Regions from separate parts of the Bacillus cereus group sp. BfR-BA-01383 genome, predicted to be linked through region 1. Evidence: riboswitches for the same ligand, from Rfam matches in the RefSeq annotation. Region 1 holds a riboswitch; each other region holds the start of a gene.

Region 1 (6,347 bases):
ATCATTTTCAGTAAATGGCTCTGAAATATCTTTCTCTACCTTAACAACAGAATCATATTTCTTTTGCGTGATTACTATATCATGCAAATAACCAAAATAACCGTAACTTGCAAGTAAAACAAACATTAAAAGTCCTTTTAATGTACCTTCTAATTTCCCTACCTTATCCTGTGAAAATAAAACAAGCCCAATTAAAATTGCTACTGCAACAGAATAATGAGTAAGAATTGAATCTACTCGATCATCAATTAGCCAAAGATATTCATAGATTGCAATACCAATCCAAAATAAAATAGGAATAACTAAAATAGATGATTTCTTACCCTTTACAATTCTCTCATCTCCTTTCTTATCCACCGTTCGAAGTTTCCTACCGCTTCTTGTCCATGGAATCAAAAACAAAGTGAGAATAGCTAAAACTAAAAATTTCATCAAAGGCAATGTCCCCTTTTCGTTTATTTTCCCTTTCAGTATAACAAATAAAGGGTATTCAGGTAAAAATGGGAATGATCACACTTTTTTACTACTTAATACAACTCCGCTCACTACATATAAGATTGATGCAATATAAAAAATCGTACCAATTGTAAAGAAATCTACTAAATACCCCGTTGCAATAATTGCTACTGCTCCTCCAATCGATGTCCACACATGGTATTTTCCAATCTCATATCCTGCCTTTTCCTGCATCACCTTTCGTGCTAAAGACGTTTTCTCAGTGTTACGCTGCACAGCGCCTAAAATTCCCATTACAATTTGAAGAATGTATACATGCCAAACTTCTGTGGCAATCGGAAAACACAGCATTAATATCGCCATGGACCAAGCATATATTATTAATAATGTTCTATCTCCTACTCTATCAGACATCTTTCCTACTAGCGGATATACAAGTGCTGAAGTTAAAGCAAATAAGCCATATGCCCAACCAAACTGTGAAAAACTATTTCCAACATTCCGGAGCAATAGAATGTAAAAAGGAAATACCATACTTCCAGCCATCATAATGATACTTTGTGACGCTACAAATCTTCTATATGTCATTTCTTATACTCCCTATAAAATAAATTCACAAATCTCTCTTCTGGATCTACTTCCTTCTTCTTCTGAAGAAATTCTTCTATACGAGGATATGCCCTCCTTAACTGCTCTTTCGTTGGATAAGAATAATATGGCAAATAGTAACTACCGTTATATTTTAAAGTAACATCGATCATCTTCCGAGTGATACCTTCTGTTTTCTTTATCTCATCTTCAGAGCGCCCTTGATTAATTAAAAGAACTAACGCAAACATATCATCTTTCGCATAGGATAAAACTGCATTTTCATTCCTTTCCACGTAACGAATCGTAATATTGAGCAAGTTCAGTTCTTCTTCGTTTAACGCGTTACGTAAATCATCTATGTATTCCGTAAAAGAATCGATGGGCACAAAGTATTCTTGTAACACTTCTGTCAGGTTCGGATTTTCATATTCCATAAAGGCACTATCTGACCTCATAACATTATTTCGCGTCTCAAACTGTCCGTCTGTACGTTCAAAATAACTTCTTTGTATATCCCAAAATGTATTCTTTCCCCAATCACTATAACGTGATAACCCAAGCAAAAATTTCGGTGCTGCTATAATATTTTCTTCTTTTAATTCACTGTACTCTTCCCTTATATTTTGATTTTGCGCTAATGTATAATCCGTCACATACATTTCTCTTAAAAATGAATTTGGAGCGACCGAAATACGTGCTAAATGCATACGAACATTTTCATCTTTTCTTACCTTCTCTTTGAAATACGTCGTATATTCTTTATAATCTAGCATTTTCGTATGCATTTCATATAATTCATCATCTGTTAACTTCAGCGTCACATCTAAAATGACACCAAATAGCCCATAACCGCCGATGACATAGGGAAATAAATCAGCATTCTCTTCTCTACTTACATTACGTACACTGCCATCTGCCATTAATAGTCGAAATGATTCGACTGTGTCAATCAATGCTTCATGACGAATATCACGTCCATGTACATTTACACTTAATGAACCACCAACAGTAAAAATATTTTGAGACTGCATTACCTGAACCGCAAGGCCATATGGATTTATTTTCTTTTGAATATCATTCCATGTAACACCGCTTTGTACCCTAATCCTCTTTTTCTCTGGATCAAACTCTAATATTTCGTTATATCCTTTCATATCAAGCATCGTACCGTTCGGATAATACGTCTGTCCGCCTTGGCTATGTTGCATACCTGCAATGGAAATTTTCTCTCCTGAAACTTTTGCATCTTGCACTAATTTTATTAACGAGTGCTCATCCGTAGCACTTTCAACACGTTTTATTTTTGTCGGAAGCAATTTACCTACATCACTCATAATAGGATGATCGAGTTGTTTTTTATACGTATGTATAGACGCTGTTAACAACACCGTATACGCTATAATGACAACTACTATCTTTCTTTTTTTCAAATGACACTCTCCTCTTCTAACGTTCTTCCTCTTCATATTGTACCTATTTTCCTAAGAAGAAAGTACTAACAAAAAAGAGAGAGCTCACTTATTTCAGGTCCCTCCCTCATCAAGACTATCACTTTGCTGCTGGCAATTGTATGGGCTCAAACTTTATTCCTCTCATAACAACATGTTTCAAGAAACACTTAAATATGATGTAAAGAAAAACAACTAATTTCAGGAGGTCATTATGAAAGCTATTATTTGCACAAAGTATGGACCACCTAATGTTCTCCAGCTTCAAAATATAGAAAAGCCTAAACCTAAAAAGAATGAAGTATTAGTTAAAATTCACGCAACCAGTGTAACGACTGGAGATTGTAGAATACGTGGCTTTAATAGCCCCCTCTTATTTTGGGTTCCTATGCGGATCATATTAGGTTTCAGAAAACCGAGAAAACCTATACTCGGCGTAGAATTATCCGGGGAAATCGAAGAAATAGGAACAGATGTAACTCAATTTAAAAAAGGAGACCCAATTTTTGCATTAACAGAACTAAACCTTGGTGGTTATGCCGAATACACATGCGTGCATGAAAGTGGATTAATAGCATTAAAACCTACCAATGTGACGTATGAAGAAGCTGCAGTTATTCCTTTTGGCGGAACTTCAGCATTGCACTTCCTGAGAAAGGGCCTTATAAAAAAGGGGCAACAAGTGCTGATATACGGTGCCTCTGGATCAGTAGGAACGGCTGCCGTACAACTTGCTAAATATTTCGGAGCGACCGTTACAGCTGTTTGTAGTAATTCAAATTTTGAACTAGTGCAATCTTTAGGGGCTGATAAAGTAATTGATTATACGAAAGAAGATTTTACAAAGCGAGATGAACGCTACGATATTATATTTGATGCAGTTGGAAAAATTAAAAAATCCCTTTGCCAAAAAGTATTAACGCCTACTAGCAAATATGTATCTGTTAATGGAATGATGGCAAAAGTAAGTAAAGAGGATATGATTCTACTAAAAAAATTAACTGAAACAGAAGATCTAAAGCCGGTTATTGATAGAACTTACCGTTTAGAAGAAATTCCCGAAGCCCATATATATATAGAAAAAGGGCATAAAAAAGGGAACGTTTCTATTACCTTAAAATAAAATATTTTCAGAAAATATCATTGACAATTCTTTTTGTAAGATTTACTATTAGTACCATATTTAAAAACTACATACACATACTCTTATCAAGAGTGGCGGAGGGACTGGCCCTATGATGCCCGGCAACCGAGCTTATAACGTATAAGCTAAGGTGCTAATTCCTGCAGAACGATTTTCGTTTTGGAAGATAAGAGAGGAACCTATTTCGTCTATTCGGCACCTCTCTTATTTTGGAGAGGTGCTTTTTATTTTGGAACGTATATTAAGGGGGAATTATAGATGAAAAAGGTATTATTAAGTATTGTAAGTGGAGCTGTATTATTGTTAGGTGCATGTGGTGCTAATTCTGATAAAGAGGTAAAAGCATTAGATGAGAAAAAGATTACCGTTGGTGTAACAGGTGGGCCGCATGAACAAATTTTTGAAAAGGTGAAAGAAGTTGCAGCAAAAGATGGGCTCGAAATTGATGTAAAAGTATTTAATGATTATGTAGCACCGAACGTATCTTTAGATGAAAAAAGCCTTGATGTAAATAGCTATCAAACTAAATCTTATTTAGACGTATTTAAAGCCGAACGAAACATGAAATTAACTGAAGTATTTTCAACAGTAACATTCCCTATGGGCGTATATTCTAAAGACATAAAAGATGTAAAAGACTTAAAAGAGGGTGATGCAATTGCTGTCCCAAATGACCCAACAAATGAACTTCGAGCTTTAAAGCTATTTGAAAAAGCAGGAGTTTTAAAGGTTGATCCAAAGGCTACAGAAAAAGCGACTGCAAAAGATGTAATTGAAAATCCAAAAAACTTAAAGATTGTTGAATTAGAGGCCGCTCAATTACCAACACAGCTAAGTGAAGTAAAAGCAGCTGCAATTAACACGAACTTCGCATTAGGTGCAAAATTAAGTCCAGCGAAAGACTCTATTTTCCGAGAAGGAAAAGATTCACCATATGTGAACTGGGTTGTTGTTCGTACAGAAAATAAAGATGATGCTGTCGTAAACAAATTAAAGAAAGCTTATCAATCTAAAGAAGTAAAAGAATTTATTGAGAAAAAATTTGATGGTTCTGTTTTACCGTCTTGGTAGGAGCTGACGATAATGATTGAATTAAAAAATATTTCCAAAGTATTTTCAACAAAAAAAGGGTATGTCGAAGCTCTTAAATCAACTTCTCTTAAAGTGGCAAAGGGCGAAGTATTTGGAATCATCGGATATAGCGGCGCTGGTAAAAGTACATTAATTCGCTGTGTAAATTTATTAGAAAAACCAACGACAGGAACTATCATTGTAAACAATCAAGACTTAACAACACTATCGACAAAAGAACTAGCAAAAGCGCGACAAAAAATCGGAATGATTTTTCAAGGGTTCAATTTACTTAAAACTGTTACCGTCTATGAAAATATTGCATTACCTTTACGCCTTGCTGGCATTCCAAAAGCAGAAATTGAAAAAAGGGTAGAAAAGTATTTACGCATTGTCGATCTTTTTAACCGTAAAGATGCATATCCAAGTGAACTTTCTGGCGGTCAAAAACAGCGTGTTGCCATTGCACGTGCACTATCACATGAACCTGAAGTTTTATTAAGCGATGAAGCAACAAGCGCTTTAGACCCAGAAACAACCGATTCTATTCTTGACTTACTATTAAAGATCAACGAAGAAATTGGAATTACGATTTTACTCATTACACATGAAATGAATGTCATCCAGCGTATATGTGACCGCGTTGCCGTTATGGAACAAGGGGCTATAGTCGAAAGCGGGACTGTGAAAGATATTTTCACAAACCCGCAACATGTAACGACGAAGAAATTTGTAAATAGCGCATTTGCAGCGAAAATCCCAGAAGAAGTACAAAAAGAACTGCAAACTACTGGTGAAATTGTAACACTTTCTTTTATAGGAAATTCTTCAGGAGAACCAGCATTAGCTGTCGCTACAAAACGTTTCCAAGTATATCCGAATATTTTATCTGGTAATATTACACAGTTAAAACATGAGGCATATGGGAAACTTGTCGTTCATATGCAAGGGGAAGAAAACGAAGTACACCGTGCTTTATCATTTTTACAAGAGCAAGGTATCATCATAGAAGGAGGTAGAACGGATTATGGGAAACAAGTCCTTTTTGGATGAATGGGGTAACGTCATATGGGAAGCAACAATTCAAACATTTCAAATGACATCTATTTCACTAATTATCTCTATCCTTATCGCATTACCTCTTGGTGTCACACTTGTTTTAACGAGACCTGGTGGACAGCACGAAAATAAAATTGTCTATCCTATTCTTAATACAGTTATCAATGTCATTCGCTCTCTTCCATTTATCATTCTATTATTTTTCATCTTGCCTTTTACAAAATTTCTAATGGGAACATCCATTGGTGTGCAAGGTGTTATCGTACCACTTGTCGTATTCACAGCCCCTTACATTGCACGTTTAATGGAAACGGCTTTATTAGAAGTGGATCGCGGCGTCATTGAAGCCTATCAAGCAATGGGCGTTTCTACTATTAAAATCATTTGGCACGTCATGGTTAAAGAAGCCCGTCCATCTCTTGTACTTGGATTAACAATCGCAACCATTGGCCTAATCGGTGCAACAGCAATGGCTGGTCTTGTAGGTGCTGGCGGGCTAGGAGACTTAGCATATCGCTTCGGACATTTACGCTACGAACCGGAAGTAATGTATGCAACCGTCTTTATTTTAATTGTTC
Region 2 (6,347 bases), on a different contig from region 1:
AGAAGTTACGGAAACGAAAGGGAAAACATTATTTAACATTTGGTTCTTCTTACTTCGTTATGTTATTCCGATAACTGTAATTATCGTATTTTTAAATGCGATAGGCGTATTTAAAATGTTTGCATAATAAAAAGACGGAGAAATCTCCGTCTTTTTATTATGTTGTAGAAGTATTTAATAAGCGATTATATGCTTTATAAGCTGTGACAACTGCGATAAATGATCCAATTAAAAATAACGCTGAGCCACCGAATGTGAATAACCGGCCGATGTATGTTTCTCTAGCTTCTTCTATTTCTTCTTGTAATTGTGTATTCATATTTATCACCCCGCAAAATATAGGCATTTAGTTATAGTTTATGTAAAATGCCTACAAAGTGTGAAATGGCAGTAAAAAACTCGGTATGCACCGAGTTTTTTTATAATCCAATATAAGGAGATGGATCGACAGCGTTTGTCTTACCGACATTCCATTCACCAAGGTGAAGCTCGAAGTGTAAATGTTGTCCATAAGACTGACCAGTATTCCCCATAAATCCAAGTTGATCGCCTTGTTTTACAGTTTGTCCATTCGATACAGAACGGCTATTCATATGAGCATATACTGTCGTATATGTTTTTCCATTTATACGGTGTGATAAATACACAACGTTTCCGTAACTAGATGATAATTCTGAGCGAATAACAACGCCATCTGCAGCGGCGATAATGGGAACCGTTCCTGACGCAGCAATATCGATTCCTTTATGGTTATCTAAAGAACGTGTACCAAATCCTGAAGTTTTCGATCCGGCTGCTGGTTTAATAAATCCACCTATATTCGTATCGTGTGGTGTTGGAGCAGCTTGAGCAGGTGTAGCAGCTTGTTTGCGTGCTTCTTCTGCCTTACGAGCTGCTTCAGCTTTCCGAGCATCTTCTGCACGTTTTTCTTCTTCAATTGCTTTTTGAACAGCTTGACGCTGATTTTCTAAAATACCTTTTGACTCTTCTAATCCTTCAATCTCTGAATCTACTTTTGCTACTTTTGTATGTAGATCGCTAATAAAAGTTTGTTGCTGCTGTTGGTTATTTTGTAATTCTTGCTGTTTTTGTACTAATTTTTGCTCAGATTCTTTCAGTTGTTGCTCTTTTTTCTCAACAGCTTCTTTTTCTGTCGTTACAGCATCTTGATCAGTTGTTTGTTTTTTCACAATATCTGTATCGTTGTTTAATATTAAACTTACGGAGTACATATTATCAACAAGATCAGCAATGTTTGTAGAAGTTGTTAATACCTCTGTAATCATATTTGTACGAGGTTTTTCTTGCATAGATTGTAACCGTTGTTTAATAATTTCCTGACGCGTATCTATGTTTGTTTGTAATTGCTCTATATGTTTCTTTTTGTCAGCAATTACTTGTTGTGTTTTGGTAATTTCTTTTTTGGTATCATTTAATTCAGCTTCGTTTTTATTAATAGAAGTAGTTAATTCGTCGATTTTCTTTTGTAATTCTTGAATTTCTTTTTCTATTTGTTCTTTCTCAGCTGATTTATTTTGTAAGTCATTTTGTTTGCCATCTAATTCTGATTGTATATTAGATAATTTATCTTGATTTGTTTCAGCGTATACAGGTGAAAGTAATGGAGAAACAAAAATCGTTCCTGCTGCTAAAACACTAAATGCTGCAAATCTCTTTTTCATTGTTGTCTGGCTCCTTTCCCTATGAATGTTATATATCATAAGAAGAAGGGTGTCTATCGTTGTAATCATAATGTAAAGAAAATTTTATAAAATTGCTAAGTTTTGTCGGAATTTAGTATTTTTTCGTATTGTTCGTCATAAAATTAAAATGCTTGAATGTATAAAAAAGGTGTAGATTTCTATTTGTTTTTTTAGAAAAACATGGAAAATGATGGAGTTTTTGGAGGGGGAAACATCACTTTAAAAACCTATAAATCACTAGTGAGGAATCGATCTCATGTGAGGTTTTCTGACATGAGGTTTGTTTTTGTCAAGAAAATTATTTGCGTTCGGGCAAAGTTATTTTGTTGTCAGATTTTAATTTTTGATTTATGATTTTTAACAGGGACAAAATGTAGTGAATTGTCGAATAATATGTAATACTCTTAATTTCTTAGTTTTATAGATATAGATAGAATGAGAGATAGATAGAGTGACACATCGAGGGGGGTTACAACAAGTATGAAAAGAATAGGACTTGCATGGCAAATTTTAATAGGACTTGTGCTTGGTATTGCAGTTGGTGCGATTTTCTTTGACAATCCAGCAGTTGCGAAGTACTTACAACCAATTGGTGATATTTTCATCCGATTAATTAAAATGATCGTTGTACCGATTGTTGTAGCAAGTATTGTTGTTGGGGTTGCTGGTGTTGGTGATATTAAAAAGTTAGGTCGATTAGGCGGAAAAACAATTCTTTACTTCGAGATTATTACAACGATTGCGATTGTTGTTGGTCTATTGGTAGCGAATATTTTCCAGCCAGGAACCGGCGTCGATATGGATAAATTAACAAAAACGGATATTTCTAAATATGCAGAAACAACAGAGCAAGTACAAAGTCATTCGTTTGCGGATACATTTGTAAATATTGTTCCTACGAACATTATGAAATCATTAGCTGAAGGTGATATGCTTGCTATTATCTTCTTCTCTGTACTATTTGGTTTAGGTGTAGCAGCGATTGGTGAGCGTGGTAAACCAGTTCTGCAATTTTTCCAAGGTGTAGCAGACGCCATGTTTTACGTTACGAACCAAGTTATGAAATTTGCACCATTTGGTGTATTCGCATTAATTGGTGTTACAGTTTCTACATTTGGCCTTTCTTCATTAATTCCATTAGGGAAATTACTCATTGTAGTATACGGAGCAATGATCTTCTTCGTTGTGGTCGTGTTAGGACTTACAGCGAAAATATTTGGAATTAACATTTTCCAATTCTTTAAGATTTTAAAAGACGAGCTGATCTTAGCGTATTCTACAGCAAGTTCAGAAACAGTTTTACCGAAAATCATGGAGAAAATGGAAAAATTCGGTTGCCCGAAAGCAATTACATCTTTCGTTATTCCGACAGGTTATTCATTTAACTTAGATGGATCAACTTTATATCAAGCAATTGCAGCAATTTTCTTAGCGCAAATGTACGGTATTGATTTGTCCATTACGGAACAGATTACATTATTACTTGTATTAATGGTTACATCAAAAGGTATCGCGGGTGTACCGGGCGTATCATTCGTTGTACTATTAGCGACACTTGGTACAGTAGGTATCCCAGCTGAAGGTTTAGCATTCATCGCTGGTATTGACCGTATTTTAGATATGGCTCGTACAGCGGTTAACGTTGTAGGTAACTCTTTAGCAGCTGTAGTTATGTCTAAGTGGGAAGGTCAATATGACGCTGAAAAAGGACAAGCTTATTTAAAAGAGATATCTGAAAAGGGTCAAGCGGCTTAATTATAATATGAACAAGCTCTCACATAATATGTGGGGGCTTTTCTATATATAGAAGAGGAGCGGACGTAATGAAACGTAAATATGGTGACGGTTCTTCGTGGAAGCGACTAATAGAGAAGAATTATATAGTCAAGCAAGTTGAAGCAGGTATGTTAGGGGTATTGGATATAAAAAAAGTGAGAGAGCCTAGTTATAAAGAATACAATGGTAAAGAACTTTGTATTGCAGATGATGGGTATACATGGATGCAATATTTTATAACGGGGAAGAACTTTGCGATAACAGCTATGCTAGATGATAGAAAAAAATTAGTGCAATATTATATTGACGTAACGAAACAATATGAAATAGACGAACGAGGTTTACCTTATTTTGATGATTTATATTTAGATGTAGTAGTGTTACCAAACGGTGAAATATATATATTGGATGAAGATGAGTTAGAGGATGCATATAAGATGGGTGATGTTACAAAGGAAGAATATGAATTAGCTTGGCATACAACAAAATGGATAATAGCGGCAATAAAAAAGAGAGAATTTTATTGGATTTCAATTTTAGAGAAAGAAATTGAAAAGTTGAAATGATTGCTGTATTCGTGTTTTTGTATAATTACCAAAAAAATCTATACAAAAAATAATTGACTTTTTTTTTGTAAGCAAGTAAAGTTAGGGAAGAAATTATTATTAAAAAATAAATACGAAACCTTCTTATAAAGAGAGGCGGAGGGACTGGCCCTACGATGCCTCGGCAGCGGACTCGATTTCAGAGTGCTGTGCCAAATCCAGCAAGCATGTGCTTGAAAGATGAGAAGAGTGTTTCTTATAGATGTATAAGACCTCTTCTCGTTGGAAGAGGTCTTTTGTTATTCATTAGAAAAAAGGTTGAAACTAGGGAGAGATGGTACTTTGAAAGAAACGAGAGGAAATGGTTTAGCTTTATTACCGCTTGGAATATTTTTGGCACTATTTATTGGTTCTGGAATTATTACAGGTGATTTCTATAAATTGCCGATACTTGTAGCGATTTCAATTGCTGTAGGAATCGCTTTAGCGATGAATCGTAAAGAAAGCTTTAATGTGAAAGTAGAACGATTTGCTAAAGGGGCAGGAAACCCTGATATTATGATTATGGTTCTGATTTTTGTACTCGCAGGGGCGTTCTCTGAAACAGCAAAAGGGATGGGCGGAGTCGATTCAACTGTTAACTTAGCGTTATCTATTTTGCCGCAAGGATTTATCGTTGCTGGGATTTTTATTATCGGGGCGTTTATTTCATTAGCGATGGGAACTTCAATGGGAACAATTGCGGCGTTAGCACCGATTGCTGTAGGTATTAGTGGGCAAACTGATATCTCAATTGCATTAACAATGGCGACGGTTGTTGGCGGAGCGATGTTTGGTGATAATCTATCGTTTATTTCTGACACAACAATTGCAGCGGTTCGTTCACAAGGAACGGAAATGAAAGATAAATTTAAAACGAACTTTTTAATTGTATTACCAGCGGCTATTATTACAATTGTACTATTAGTAATACTTACTATAGGAAGTGACACAGAAATTAAAGCCCATACATTCGATTGGATAAAGATTTTACCGTATGCAGGAGTACTTATTACAGCACTGCTTGGTTGGAATGTACTCATTGTATTAACTGGTGGAACTGTATTATCTGGTGTAATCGGTCTTATAGATGGAAGTTATACGTTAGAGAGTTTCTTTAAAAGTGTAACGACTGGAATGGGCGGTATGATGGAGTTGGTGCTACTTGCTATTTTAATTGGTGGTATGGTTGAATTGATCCAATATAATGGCGGTATTCAATATTTAATGAATCTTTTAACGCGTAATATTCGTTCGAAAAAGGGAGCGGAGTTTGGTATTGCCGGATTAGTGAGCATGACGAATATGTGTACAGCAAACAATACAATTTCGATCATTTTTACAGGTCCACTTGCGAAAAATATTGCGGATCAATATGAAATTGATCCCCGTAAATCAGCGAGTGTATTAGATCTTTTCTCATGTTGTGTGCAAGGGTTAATCCCGTATGGTGCTCAAATGTTAACTGCGGCAGGATTTGCAGCGTTATCTCCGATTGAATTGTTGCCATATGCATTTTATCCAATTTTAGTTGGAGTATGTGGAATCATTTCTATATTAATTGGTTTCCCGAGGTTTTCTAAAGTAGGAGAAAAGAAAGAGTATCATAAAATAGCATAATTAAATTGAATTTTATTAGTAGTAACAGAAGCCAAGCCGTACAGAGAACATTCTCTGTACGGCTTTTTATGTGCGATAAAAGAGTAAATCACCTGTGTTTTTACAAAAGGCTGAATTCAACTCAGTCTTAAGTCTGAGGCGAAAACGGTTCTTAAGCTCGTTATGGAAAAATGAAAAAATAGTTAAGATAAGAGTATCAAATCGAAGGGAGGCGAGCACAAGATGAAACAATTTCTAGCGTTTATCGCGGCCGGTATTTTGGCTTTAATTGCTCTTGGTAGTCTTGCTGGTATTGTAGGATTCGCAATTGGAGCAGGAGTTGTGTACTGGAGCTATAAATCATTTGTGCGAGCTAAATCATTCTTTGGAAAGTTAGCTTGGGGTATTGTTGGTTTAATCGGTTTGTCCATTGCACTTTCTCATTCCCCAGCATTAATCGGTATCGCAGCACTAGTAGTTTTATACTACGGATACCGTGAGTGGAAAAAAGAAAAAAATGTAGTTGTTGATTCTGCTCCAGAAAGTTCTAAACCATATAGCAACTTTGAAGATGAGTGGAACAAGTTAATGAAAAACTAATATAAAATAAATCAAATTATAAAGTAGAAGAGAGGAAGATTATAATGAAACAATCTTTATTCGGACGTGTACGCGATGCAATTTT
Region 3 (6,347 bases), on a different contig from region 1:
TGCATTACCGATAGCTGCTGCTCCGAGCATCGGCAATAGTAAATTAAGCGGGAAAAACATAAGTAATAATAATGTTATAGCTATCGGTTTTCTTAATGCATAGCTTGAGATTGCTGTCGTTACGATGGCCACAGATGCTATTGGATCTATAGGAAGAATGGAAGCCATCGCGAATCCGATACTTGACCCAGAAAATATAATTGGGAAAATATGTCCGCCGCGCCAACCTGTATTTAAACAAACGGCAGTAATACATAATTTTAAGACTCCTGAAAGAAGTAATACCCAAAAAGATAAATGGCTCCATTCAACGACTAAATCTTTTAATTGATGTTCCCCAGAAAATAATGTGTATGGGAGAAAAGTCCCCGCAATTCCTAATAAAATACCACCTATAATTCCAAGTGTTAGTTTGTATTCGCGGAAAGGATGGATGATTTTCTCTAATGTAAATTCTACTTTGAAATACAAGAAACCAACGAGAGCACCGATGCAAGTAAGAGGGAGAAAGGCGATCCATTCATTGATTGAAAGGGATCCTTCCCCAAAATCAACAATAAAGGATCCACGATTATCGAGTTTACTAAGCAATAAATAAACGGAAAAACCAGCAAAAGTAGTAGTTAAATATACAACTGCTTTTTTTCTTTTAGAAAACCCATTAATTTGTTCACCCTCATTTTCATTCGGAGCTAAATAACCGAATAATGGAGCGTTAAAAATGACGCTTAAAGTAGCACCAATTCCAACTTCTGTTAGTTCGTTCATTCCCTTTAAAGCGAAGTTAAAGCGATCTCCTACCCATGTACAAAGTCCGCCGATAATTCCAACAAGTGCGGCCTCTGGGCCTAGACTAGCTCCAAATATTAAAACAATAAGCGCAGTTAAAGTAGCTTTATGTACAAAACGGTATTCAATTCTGCCTGTTTTTTTATATTCACCCATTACTTCTGGCATAAGACGTGGATATGTACCGAAGTATTTTTGTGTTAAACCAACGAGGATACCGCCGATGATTGTTACACAAAGAGTGTAATAAGGGGGAGAAGAGAAAACGTTAGGTAAATATCCCCAAATAAAGTGGATTCCGATATTTAGCGTAACTAAAAATAACCAAACCGTAGCCCCTACTATAGAGCCTAAAAGAATGCCATATAGAGCGAGTATATAGTGCATGTCCTTTGTATTTGTCATGTTATACCTCCGTTATGTAAGTTGTAATAGAGAAAGGATTATATATGCTAGTGTGAAATGAATGGAATATATATAGTATCTTTGTGAGAGGTTGGCTTATTCAACATATATATTGGGATTTCATTAGAGCTTGGGTCCTATAAGTTAAACCACTTATTTAATTCTATATATTGATTGGAATTTTTTAAAGGTCTTTTTTGAATAAATATGGAATATACTTCTTTTGTTGCTTTATATGAAACTGTTGACATTTATTTTAGAACATTCAGAAAAACCGTTTGACATTAGGAAATTATTGCTATAAAATCAACGGTAATTGCATAGTCTTATCAAGAAAAGGTGGAGGGACAGGCCCGATGAAACCTTGGCAACAGCCGAATAACGGAATTGTGCCAAATCCTGCAGGTAATAGCCCTGAGAGATAAGAAAGAGATTTTAGAGCGTGTTTTCAAACTGCTTCTTTCTTATTTAGGAAAGGAGCAGTTTTTTATTTTGCATAAAAAGAAAGGAGAATGAGAGATGGGAGAATCATGGGGAAAGGGAACAATTTGTGTGCAAGGTGGCTATACGCCAAAGAATGGTGAGCCACGCGTTCTACCGCTTTATCAAAGTACAACGTATAAATACGATACGTCGGATGATTTAGCAGCATTATTTAACTTAGAGGCAGAGGGCTATATTTATACACGTATTGGGAATCCCACACTAGCTGCATTTGAACAAAAGTTATCAGATTTAGAAGGCGGTGTAGGAGCTGTTGCAACGGCTTCAGGGCAAGCAGCTATTATGCTCGCAGTTTTAAATATTTGTAGTAGTGGAGATCATCTTCTTTGTTCTTCAACTGTTTACGGGGGAACGTTTAATTTATTTGGAGTAAGCTTACGTAAGCTTGGTATTGATGTTACGTTCTTTAATCCTAATTTAACGGCAGATGAAATTGCGGTACTTGCTAACGATAAGACGAAACTCGTTTATGCAGAATCGTTAGGAAATCCGGCAATGAACGTTTTGAATTTCAAAGAACTTTCAGCTGCAGCAAAAGAATTAGAAGTACCTTTTATCGTTGATAATACATTAGCGACGCCTTATTTATGCCAGGCATTTGAACATGGGGCAAATATCATTGTCCATTCCACAACGAAATATATTGATGGTCATGCAAGTTCTCTAGGCGGCATTGTAATAGACGGAGGGAATTTCGATTGGACAAATGGAAAATACCCTGAGCTTGTCGAACCTGATCCGAGTTATCATGGTGTGAGCTATGTTCAAAATTTTGGAGCGGCAGCTTATATTGTGAAAGCGCGCGTTCAATTATTAAGAGACTACGGAAACTGTATGAGCCCATTCAATGCCTATATTAGCAACATTGGTTTAGAAACACTGCATTTACGAATGGAGCGTCATAGCGAAAATGCTCTCGCAGTTGCTAAGTGGCTTGCTAATCATGATCGTATTGAATGGGTGAATTATCCGGGATTAGATAGTAATGAAAATTACTCGTTAGCACAAAAGTATTTGAAGAAAGGTGCTAGTGGCGTTTTAACATTTGGTATTAAGGGCGGATTAGAAGCAGCAAAAGAATTTATTGCAAATGTGAAACTAGCGACGCTCGTAACGCATGTAGCTGATGCGAGAACTTGTGTTATACACCCTGCTAGTACGACGCACAGACAATTAAGCGCAGAAGATCAGCGTTTAGCTGGTGTTACATCTGATTTAATCCGTTTATCGGTTGGTATAGAAGATGTTTCTGATATTATTGCAGATTTAGAAGCTGCGCTAGTCGGAGGCAAACAACATGCCGATCATAATTGATAAAGATTTACCAGCTCGCAAAGTATTACAGAAGGAAAATATTTTTGTAATGACGAAGGAGCGAGCAGCAACACAAGATATTCGTGCTTTGAAAATTGCTATATTAAATTTAATGCCTACAAAGCAAGAAACAGAGGCGCAATTACTTCGTTTAATTGGAAATACACCGTTGCAATTAGATGTTCATTTACTTCATATGGAATCGCATCTGTCCCGCAATGTAGCGCAGGACCATTTAACGAGCTTCTATAAAACATTCCGTGATATTGAGAATGAAAAATTTGATGGACTCATTATTACAGGAGCACCAGTTGAAACTCTTTCTTTCGAAGAAGTAGATTATTGGGAAGAGCTTGGACGTATTATGGAGTATTCAAAAACAAATGTAACATCTACGCTTCATATTTGCTGGGGGGCACAAGCAGGTTTGTATTATCACTATGGTGTGCCGAAGTATCCTCTTGCGGAAAAAATGTTCGGTGTATTTGAACATGAGGTTCGCGAGCAACATGTGAAACTATTACAAGGGTTTGATGAGTTATTTTTTGCTCCGCATTCTCGTCATACAGAAGTGCGAGAGAGCGATATTGAAAAAGTGAAAGAATTAACGTTATTAGCTAATTCTGAAGAAGCGGGTGTTCATCTTGTTATCGGGCAAGAAGGAAGGCAAGTTTTCGCACTCGGACATAGTGAATATAGTTGTGATACGTTAAAGCAAGAATATGAACGGGACCGCCAAAAAGGGTTAAATATTGATGTGCCTAAAAATTACTTTAAACATAATAATCCAAATGAGAAGCCGCTTGTTAGGTGGAGGAGTCATGGGAATTTACTATTCTCTAATTGGTTGAATTATTACGTGTATCAAGAAACCCCTTATGTATTGTAAATAATGATTGTGTAACACGTGGCAACGTTTTCTTTGTAAAGATTACCCTTTATTTTCCCGAATGTTCGAAATACATTGTTTTTCTGATTTTTTACTCATATAATTTCATCTAAACACAATTTTTGAGGGGTGGACAGTATTATGAAAGAAATTCAAGTGGGGTTATTAGGTCTTGGGACAGTGGGGAGTGGTGTAGTTCGTATTATTACAGATCATCAAGAACGACTTATACACCAAGTTGGATGCCCAGTAAAGGTAACGAAAGTGTTAGTGCAAAACATTGAGAAAGAGAGGGAGGTCGAAGTGCCTTCTACTCTATTAACACAAAATGTGAATGAAATTTTAGATAATCCTAATATTGATGTTGTCATCGAAGTTATGGGTGGTATTGATGATGCAAAAGCATATATTTTACAAGCTTTAAAAGGCGGGAAGCACGTTGTGACTGCAAATAAAGATTTAATGGCGTTACACGGAGCGGAACTCTTAGCGGTAGCAAAAGATAACAATGCTGATTTATTTTACGAAGCTAGTGTAGCTGGAGGGATTCCAATTTTAAGAAGCATCGTAGAAGGACTTTCTTCAGATCTTATTACGAAGGTAATGGGAATTGTAAATGGAACGACAAACTTTATTTTGACGAAAATGTCAGACGAAGGGAGAGCGTATAACGACGTGTTAAAAGAAGCTCAGCAGCTTGGATTTGCAGAAGCAGATCCAACATCAGACGTAGAAGGTTTAGATGCAGCAAGGAAAATGACGATTTTGGCTACTCTTGGTTTTTCTACAAATGTAGAGCTTGGAGATGTGAAAGTAAAAGGGATTACTTCTATTACAGCAGAAGATATTGAATATAGTAAGAGCTTAGGCTATACAATTAAATTAATTGGTCTTGCAAAGCGAGATGGCGAGAAATTAGAGGTTACAGTTGAGCCAACTTTACTTCCAAATACACACCCTCTTGCAGCAGTGCAAAATGAATATAATGCTGTCTATGTGTATGGTGAAGCAGTAGGAGAAACGATGTTTTATGGACCGGGAGCAGGAAGCTTACCGACAGCGACAGCTGTTGTTTCTGACCTAGTTGCTGTAATGCAAAATATTAGGTTAGGCGTAAACGGAAACAGTGCGGTGTCTCCTCAGTATAAAAAAGTATTAAAAGAGCCAGATGAAATTGTTGTGAAAAAGTTTTTAAGACTGCATGTGAAAGATGAGATTGGTGTATTTGCAAAAATTACAGCATTGTTCTCTGAGCGCGGTGTTAGCTTTGAAAAGATTATTCAAATGCCACTTGAAGAGAAAGGGAAAGCAGAAATTGTAATTGTAACGCATCGTGCTTCTCTTGCAGATTACGAGTACATTCTACATACATTGCAATCGTATGAAGAAATAGATTGTTTGAAAGCAAACTATCGAATTGAAGGAGATGCTAAGTAGTATCTTTTCTAATAAAATGAAAAAACCTATTAAGCGGCTTGCTTAATAGGTTTTTTTCTATTTAAAATCTGCGTACCAACTTGAATAAATGCTTGAATAATCCAACCTGTTGTAAAGGATAAAATAATTGTTCCAAAATAGATTGGCCCATCTAATAAGAAGCTTAATGTTAAAAATAAAAAAGCTAATGAAATTTCTGTTCTTCTAAATGTCCATTTCTTTTTCTCAGCAACAGTTAAAACGAAAGCCTCTTGAGGTGCCGCGCAAAGGTTTGTAGAGACATAAAGACCGATTCCGGCTCCGACGAATAGATTTCCGCAAATAAGTGTTATATATTTTGGAAGAGAGCGGATAGCGTCCATAATAGTTGTAATGGAACCAACCCAGTCAACGAAAAGAGAAATAAGAATCATCGTTACAATTGTACCGATTGTAATTTGTTTTTTGTTCCAAAAGAGTACGATAAGGGTAAAAACAAAGTTAATCATGAAAAGCCAAAAACCAATACTTATCCCGAAATTTTGATATAGTGCAATAAAGAAGGAATCATAAGGACTAAGTCCAAAGGAAGTAATTGTCGTCATCATATTAATACCGATGGCGAGAATGAGTAGACCACCAATGAAAAATATATATTCTAATTTGAATCGAAGCATAGTTGTATATCCTTTCAAAATGTATTTGCTAGAAAAGGATATATTGTGGAAAGCTTACCAGGTCAAGGGAGAATTTTTGCGAGAAGGGGAGAATGAAATGACGAATATAAGAAAGATTGCTGAACTTGCTGGTGTATCTGTTTCGACTGTTTCACGTGTACTGAACAATCATCCGTACGTAAATGAACAGAAACGAAAAGAAATTTTGGCGATTATAGAGGAATTAAATTATACGCAAAATGTGAATGCAATTCATTTAGTGAAAGGTAAAACAAATGTAATCGGTGTTTTATTACCACACGTAAATGATCAATATTACAGCGCGATTATCGGGGGAATATCAAAGGAAACCG
Region 4 (6,347 bases), on a different contig from region 1:
TTGTTGCATGAGTAAAGAACACAGAACCACGATCTAACGGATAAAGTGAGTTTTCCACGATAAATTCAGCATCAGAAGTTTTACCTTGTCCAGTTTGATGATAGAAGTTATCGAAATAAAAACTATCTTTAATAAATTCGTTTAAAAACGGAGTGATTTCTTTCCCATTTATTTTTTTATTAATAACAAAATTTTGTGTAGATTCCATTGAAATTAAAATTACATTTTTTCCTTTTGCAGCTCCAAATAAGTTTTTATCAACTTGCTTATTTTTTGCGTCAGTATAGTTTTTAATTTCAGAGAATCCGTCCCCACTTGCAAATACACGTTCAGCTGAAGATTTAGATTGAAGTGTAATATCAAATAGATGATATGTGTATAAACCTAAATTTTTCACGACAGTTTGACGATCGAAAGAACGTGAGAACATTTGTGGCTTATAAATAACTGAAACAACAATTTGTAGTGCTAATAACGCTGTTACACCACTAAAGAAGGTGCGCTTCTCAGATCGTGAAAGTGGTGTTTTGTCACAAAATGCCGGGAATTTACGTGATATAAATATTAAAATAATTGCATCCGCAAATAAAAGTAATGTTTTATACGTAAAGAGTTCTTTAATACTCGTTCCTAAATCAGCCATATTATTTGTTTGGAATAAAACGGGGAACGTAACGAAATCATCATAAAACCCGTAAAACATTGCATTTCCAAATAAAATAAATGACAGAACAAAACTAATTCCAATAATAATCCGGTTTCGGTGCTTAGATGCAAGTAAGGCTAAACCGAAAAATAAAAGTAACGAAGCTAGTGGATTAATAAAAAGCATAAATTCTTCAAAGAAGTTATCAATTCTAATATCGAATGCTAGCTTGTACACAATATATGTTTTAATCCATAATAAAACGACTGCAACGAGTGCAAATCGTAATTTTGGAAACAGATGTTGTAGCATAATATACTCCTCTCCTAAAAGCATGACAGTTCTTGTGAACCCCTTTGAATAGGTCCTCACTTTATATATACGAACAGTCCTTTATTATTATGATTATTATACTATGAGTATCATTATACGAAAATAAAAGCGGGTTGTGGGCTTTTTTTGCAACAATTGAGTAGAAAAAGCGAAGTGGGAGACAATAAAATGGAATTTCTATGTGCGATTATTATCATTCGTTAAACATAGAAAGTATCGCGTAATGGTACGGAGGTTATGATGCGAAAATTATTATATCTTATAGTATGCATTAGTTTTGTGCTTTTTGTTTCACCGAGTGTATCAGTAGCACAATATGATGCACCGCTCATGGAAGATGCTCTTTATTCTGTGTTATTTCCAAAAATAAATGAAGCGATTGAGAAACAATATGGAAAATTAAAACCGTTTGATTGTTCTAAAATTATTAGTTTAAAAAAACTTTATAGCGGTACATATTTATTTCAAGCAGTAATTGAAATAACGAAATATGAATCAGGAATAGGTGGTAAAGTACTTCCTCCGTTTGAGAAGATAAGTATGACATTTAACAATGAAGAAGGAGAATGGACTATTACAAAAATATCTGTAAAGCGCTTACCAAATGATACGAAACTAAACTGTAAAAAACCAATATAAAAAATTGTTTGACAAATAAAATGGTCCTTTGGTATTGTTAATAGCAACAATTAGATGTTTGAAAATTAAATAGACTTACCTCATCTACTCTCAAAGGTAGAGGCCGCGATAGGAAAGAGTAAACTATGGGAGATTTAGTGGAATCTGTGATCATAGGTTGAAAGGGACTATTGCCGAAATATAAGAATGACCACCTTATTCATATATTGGGACTACATTGAATAAATGTAGTACTGTCATAAGATTTATTTTATGGAGAGCTATTTGGAGATGTTGATGCGGTTTCTTATTTTGAGAAGATAACAACTCGTTTATTTTTTCAATATATATTTTTCCTAATAAGAAACGCGTGTGAACATTGTTCCGCGCGTTTTTTGTCTATCTAAAAGCGTGCTGCAATGAATAGAAGATTGGGGTTATGAGTTTTAGAGGAAATAAGGGAGGAATTCAAATGTATTTACACGGCACAAGCCGAATCAATGGGCAAGGACACTTAGAAATTGGAGGGTGCGATACGACGCAGCTAGCAAAACAATACGGAACACCACTTTATGTGTACGATGAAGAGTCTATTCGTAGGAAATGTCGTGCGTTTCATCGTGCTTTTAAAGAAAGTGGTTTCTCTTATCAAGTAGCATATGCTAGCAAGGCGTTCTTGTGCATGGAGATGTGCCGAGTAGCTCGTGAAGAAAATATGTCTTTAGATGTTGTTTCTGGAGGAGAATTATATACTGCGCTTCAAGCAGGATTTCCGGCATCGCGCATTCATTTTCACGGAAATAATAAAACAGAAGAAGAAATGATTATGGCTCTTCAGGCGAATATTGGTTGTTTTGTAGTAGATAATTTCTTAGAATTAGAAATTTTGCATGACTTAGCAGTGCAACATGGAAAATTTGTGAACATACTAATCCGTGTAACGCCAGGAGTAGAGGCACATACACACGAATATATAACAACAGGTCAAGAGGATTCGAAATTTGGATTTGGTGTTTCAAATGGTCAAGCGATGCAAGCAATTGAGCTTGCTTTGCAAAAATCAAATTATAATGTGCTAGGAATTCACTCGCACATCGGATCACAAATATTTGAAACGGCTGGATTTGTTCGAGCAATTGAAGTTCTTCGCCAATTTTTAGAAGAAGTGAGAGAGCAAACAAATTATGTAGTAAAAGTGTTGAATGTGGGCGGAGGATTCGGAATACGCTACACAGATTCGGATACGCCATTAACACTTGAGACATATGTGCGAGCTGTAACAAGTGCAGTGAGAGAACAATTTACAGTATGTAACTATCCATTGCCAGAAATATGGGTTGAACCAGGACGTAGTATTGTAGGTGATGCTGGAACGACACTTTATACAGTCGGAGCGGTGAAAGATATTCCTGGCATAAGAAAATATGTTTCAGTAGATGGTGGAATGACGGATAATTTAAGACCTGCCTTATATAACGCTCGTTATGAAGCAATGTTAGCGAATCGAGGGAATGATGCGAATGAGGAACTCGTTTCGGTTGCTGGGAAATGCTGTGAGAGTGGAGATATGCTGATTTGGGATATTCATCTACCGAAAGTCGCTTCTTCTGATTTACTAGCAATTTCTTGCACGGGGGCATATGGGTATTCAATGGCGAATAATTATAATCGTATTCGGAGACCAGCTGTCGTCTTTGCAAAAGGTGGGACATCACAAATTGTTGTAGAGCGTGAAACATATGAAAATATTATCGGGAACGATCGCATACGTATTAAAGAGCTGGTGTGAATGAGAAAGAAGGAGTTGTCTAGTAAAGGCAACTCCTTTTAAAAAAGAAAAATAATTAAATATATCGGAAAACTAGGATTGAAAAAAATCTGAATTGTGATAAAATACAAATACAAAGCTTATCAAGAGAAGCGGAGGGAACTGGCCCGACGAAGCTCGGCAACCTGCTTATAGAAAGCAAGGTGCTAAATCCAGCAAAATGGAATCCATTTTGAAAGATAAGGTAAAATATATTACCGAACAGTCTTTTCGAAATGGGAAAGATTTTTTTTATGAATAAAAGGGGGGCTGTTCGCGTGAGCGTACGGGAGCATTTTGATGAAGTGTCTGAGAAGATTCAAGCGATGCTTGCTGATATGAAATATGGTTCAATTACAATTGTTGTGCAAGATGGAAAAGTAATTCAATTAGAGAAAAGTGAAAAAGTACGTTTAAAGTAAAAAGCGCTGACTAGAAAAACTAGAGGCGGTTTTAATCTATTTTATTAGATTAAAACCGTCTTTTTGCTTTTACAGGGGGAAAAAACATGTTGACGTATGAAACGTGGGAAGAAAATAGCGTTTCATTTTCAGAAGAAGATGAAACGAAAGGCGCGTTATCAGTATTAAGTTGGGCTTATAAAGAATATAAAGGTGAAATCGTATACGCATGTAGCTTTGGAGTGGAGGGTATGGTGTTACTACATCTTATAAACCAAGTAAATCCATCTGCTAAAGTTGTATTTTTGGATACAAATGTTCATTTTCAAGAAACGTATGAATTAATTCAAAAGGTGAAGGAACGATTTCCTTCATTAAATATTATAGAAAAACAGCCAGAAATTACACTTGAAGAACAGGCGAAGCTTCATGGAGAAAAATTGTGGGAAAGTAATCCGAACCTTTGCTGTAAGATTAGAAAAATTTTACCGTTAGAAAAATCACTAGCACATGAAAAAGCTTGGATATCAGGATTAAGAAGGGAACAATCAGAAACTCGCAAACATACAAACTTTATAAATCAAGATCATCGTTTTCAATCTATTAAAATTTGTCCGCTCATTCATTGGACTTGGAAAGAAGTTTGGCGATATGTATACAAACACAGTTTGCCATATAATCCACTGCATGATGTTGGGTATCCAAGTATTGGGTGTGAGAAGTGTACGTTACCTGTAGATGGTGGCGATTCAAGAGATGGTAGATGGGCTGGCAAAGTGAAAACAGAATGTGGTCTTCATTATCAATAAGATAAATTGAAAAATAAAGCTAAGAGAGGATATAGAAAATGAGTACAAGAAACGAATTAGTAAACCGTATAGATGAGACATACGACGTATCACAAATTGAAAAAGAAATTAAATTAGACAAAATTGCGTTAAGTGATTTAGAGCTGTTAGCGACAGGTGGATATAGCCCACTTACAGGGTTTTTAGGAAAGAATGATTATGATTCGGTCGTAGAAACCCTTCGTTTAGCAAATGGGAGCATATGGAGTATACCAATTACATTGCCGATAACAGAAGATGTAGCAGAGAGGCTGGAAGTTGGAGAGGAAGTAAAGCTTGTTAACGATGGAAATATATATGGTGTCATTCAAATCGAAGATATTTTTGTACCGGATAAAGAAAAAGAAGCGTTACTCGTATACAAAACGACGGATGAGGCTCATCCAGGAGTGAAAAAATTATATGAGCGACCGAACGTTTACGTTGGAGGGGCTATTACTCTTATAAAGCGCCTTGAAAATAATCAATTTCCGTCTTATCACTTAGATCCAATTGAAACGAGGGAAGAATTTAAAAAACGTGGCTGGAAAACAGTAGTGGGATTCCAAACAAGAAACCCAGTGCATCGAGCTCATGAATACATTCAAAAGTCGGCTCTTGAAATTGTAGATGGTCTCTTTTTAAATCCGCTCGTTGGCGAAACGAAATCAGATGATATTCCAGCTGATGTAAGGATGGAAAGTTATGAAGTATTACTGCAAAATTATTATCCGGCAAATCGCGTTTTTTTAGGGGTATTTCCCGCAGCAATGCGCTATGCCGGGCCACGTGAAGCGATATTTCATGCGCTAGTAAGAAAAAATTTCGGTTGTACACATTTTATTGTAGGACGTGATCATGCTGGGGTAGGAGACTATTACGGAACGTATGAAGCACAAGACATCTTTACGAATTTTACAGTAGAAGAGTTAGGGATTACACCGCTATTCTTTGAACATAGTTTTTACTGCACGAAATGTGAAGCTATGGCTTCAACGAAAACATGTCCGCACGGAAAAGAGGATCATGTCATTTTATCGGGTACGAAAGTAAGAGAGATGTTAAGAAATGGTGAGATTCCGCCAAGTACATTTAGTCGTAAAGAAGTAGTAGATGTGTTAATTAAAGGGTTAATAAAAGAAGTAGTAACAGAATAGGGAGAGAATGAGATGGATACGAATATTACTTGGCATACAGCTTCTATTTCAAAAGATGAGAGAAGAGTGAAGAATGGGCATCATAGTTTTGTAGTTTGGTTTACTGGTTTATCGGCTTCAGGTAAATCTACCGTAGCGAATGTGGTCGCTCGGAAACTATTTGAAAAGAATATCGGAAACTATGTATTAGATGGGGATAACATTCGCCACGGTTTAAATAAAGACTTAGGTTTTTCAGAAAGTGATCGCATGGAAAATATAAGGCGTATTGGCGAAGTGTCGAAGCTATTTGTAGATCAAGGAACTGTTGTCCTTACGGCGTTCATTTCGCCATTTCGAGTAGATCGAAAACAAGTTAGAGATCTATTAGCTGCAGATGAATTTATAGAAGTGTTTGTGAAATGTCCAATTGAAGAGTGTGAAAAACGTGATCCAAAAGGGCTATACAAAAAAGCAAGGCAAGGTGATATTAAAGAATTTACTGGTGTTGATTCACCGTATGAAGAGCCGAAACAAGCAGAATTAATTGTAGAAACGCACAAGTATTCTATTGAAGAA

The links. A riboswitch is a leader RNA that binds a small molecule or an ion and turns the genes downstream of it on or off. The one in region 1 is predicted to bind S-adenosylmethionine.
Positions count from the first base shown of each region.
Region 2: linked by a shared signal. The riboswitch ahead of MR065_RS13590 (Na+/H+ antiporter NhaC family protein) and the one ahead of MR065_RS26085 (MetQ/NlpA family ABC transporter substrate-binding protein) in region 1 are both predicted to bind S-adenosylmethionine.
Region 3: linked by a shared signal. The riboswitch ahead of MR065_RS22000 (bifunctional O-acetylhomoserine aminocarboxypropyltransferase/cysteine synthase) and the one ahead of MR065_RS26085 (MetQ/NlpA family ABC transporter substrate-binding protein) in region 1 are both predicted to bind S-adenosylmethionine.
Region 4: linked by a shared signal. The riboswitch ahead of MR065_RS13520 (YezD family protein) and the one ahead of MR065_RS26085 (MetQ/NlpA family ABC transporter substrate-binding protein) in region 1 are both predicted to bind S-adenosylmethionine.

Region 1 is NZ_JAKUFP010000060.1:6,443-12,789, forward strand. It holds gene MR065_RS26065 (DUF3981 domain-containing protein) at 1-432, opposite strand, end outside; gene MR065_RS26070 (MFS transporter) at 511-1,044, opposite strand; gene MR065_RS26075 (FAD-binding oxidoreductase) at 1,041-2,477, opposite strand; gene MR065_RS26080 (NAD(P)-dependent alcohol dehydrogenase) at 2,710-3,618, shown strand; SAM riboswitch class I at 3,699-3,812, shown strand; gene MR065_RS26085 (MetQ/NlpA family ABC transporter substrate-binding protein) at 3,898-4,710, shown strand; gene MR065_RS26090 (methionine ABC transporter ATP-binding protein) at 4,723-5,763, shown strand; gene MR065_RS26095 (methionine ABC transporter permease) at 5,738-6,347, shown strand, end outside.
Region 2 is NZ_JAKUFP010000012.1:36,498-42,844, forward strand. It holds gene MR065_RS13565 (sodium-dependent transporter) at 1-127, shown strand, start outside; gene MR065_RS13570 (hypothetical protein) at 158-319, opposite strand; gene MR065_RS13575 (murein hydrolase activator EnvC family protein) at 420-1,682, opposite strand; gene gltP (glutamate/aspartate:proton symporter GltP) at 2,184-3,458, shown strand; gene MR065_RS13585 (ribonuclease FAU-1 family protein) at 3,527-4,045, shown strand; SAM riboswitch class I at 4,166-4,271, shown strand; gene MR065_RS13590 (Na+/H+ antiporter NhaC family protein) at 4,367-5,683, shown strand; gene MR065_RS13595 (lmo0954 family membrane protein) at 5,906-6,262, shown strand; gene MR065_RS13600 (PspA/IM30 family protein) at 6,307-6,347, shown strand, end outside.
Region 3 is NZ_JAKUFP010000032.1:40,836-47,182, reverse strand. It holds gene MR065_RS22005 (chloride channel protein) at 1-1,194, opposite strand, end outside; SAM riboswitch class I at 1,518-1,622, shown strand; gene MR065_RS22000 (bifunctional O-acetylhomoserine aminocarboxypropyltransferase/cysteine synthase) at 1,714-3,012, shown strand; gene metA (homoserine O-acetyltransferase MetA) at 2,996-3,901, shown strand; gene MR065_RS21990 (homoserine dehydrogenase) at 4,043-5,338, shown strand; gene MR065_RS21985 (YczE/YyaS/YitT family protein) at 5,368-5,994, opposite strand; gene MR065_RS21980 (LacI family DNA-binding transcriptional regulator) at 6,092-6,347, shown strand, end outside.
Region 4 is NZ_JAKUFP010000012.1:24,398-30,744, forward strand. It holds gene MR065_RS13505 (LTA synthase family protein) at 1-958, opposite strand, end outside; gene MR065_RS13510 (DUF3888 domain-containing protein) at 1,220-1,618, shown strand; lysine riboswitch at 1,708-1,889, shown strand; gene lysA (diaminopimelate decarboxylase) at 2,070-3,386, shown strand; SAM riboswitch class I at 3,503-3,611, shown strand; gene MR065_RS13520 (YezD family protein) at 3,683-3,826, shown strand; gene MR065_RS13525 (phosphoadenylyl-sulfate reductase) at 3,913-4,614, shown strand; gene sat (sulfate adenylyltransferase) at 4,653-5,789, shown strand; gene cysC (adenylyl-sulfate kinase) at 5,802-6,347, shown strand, end outside.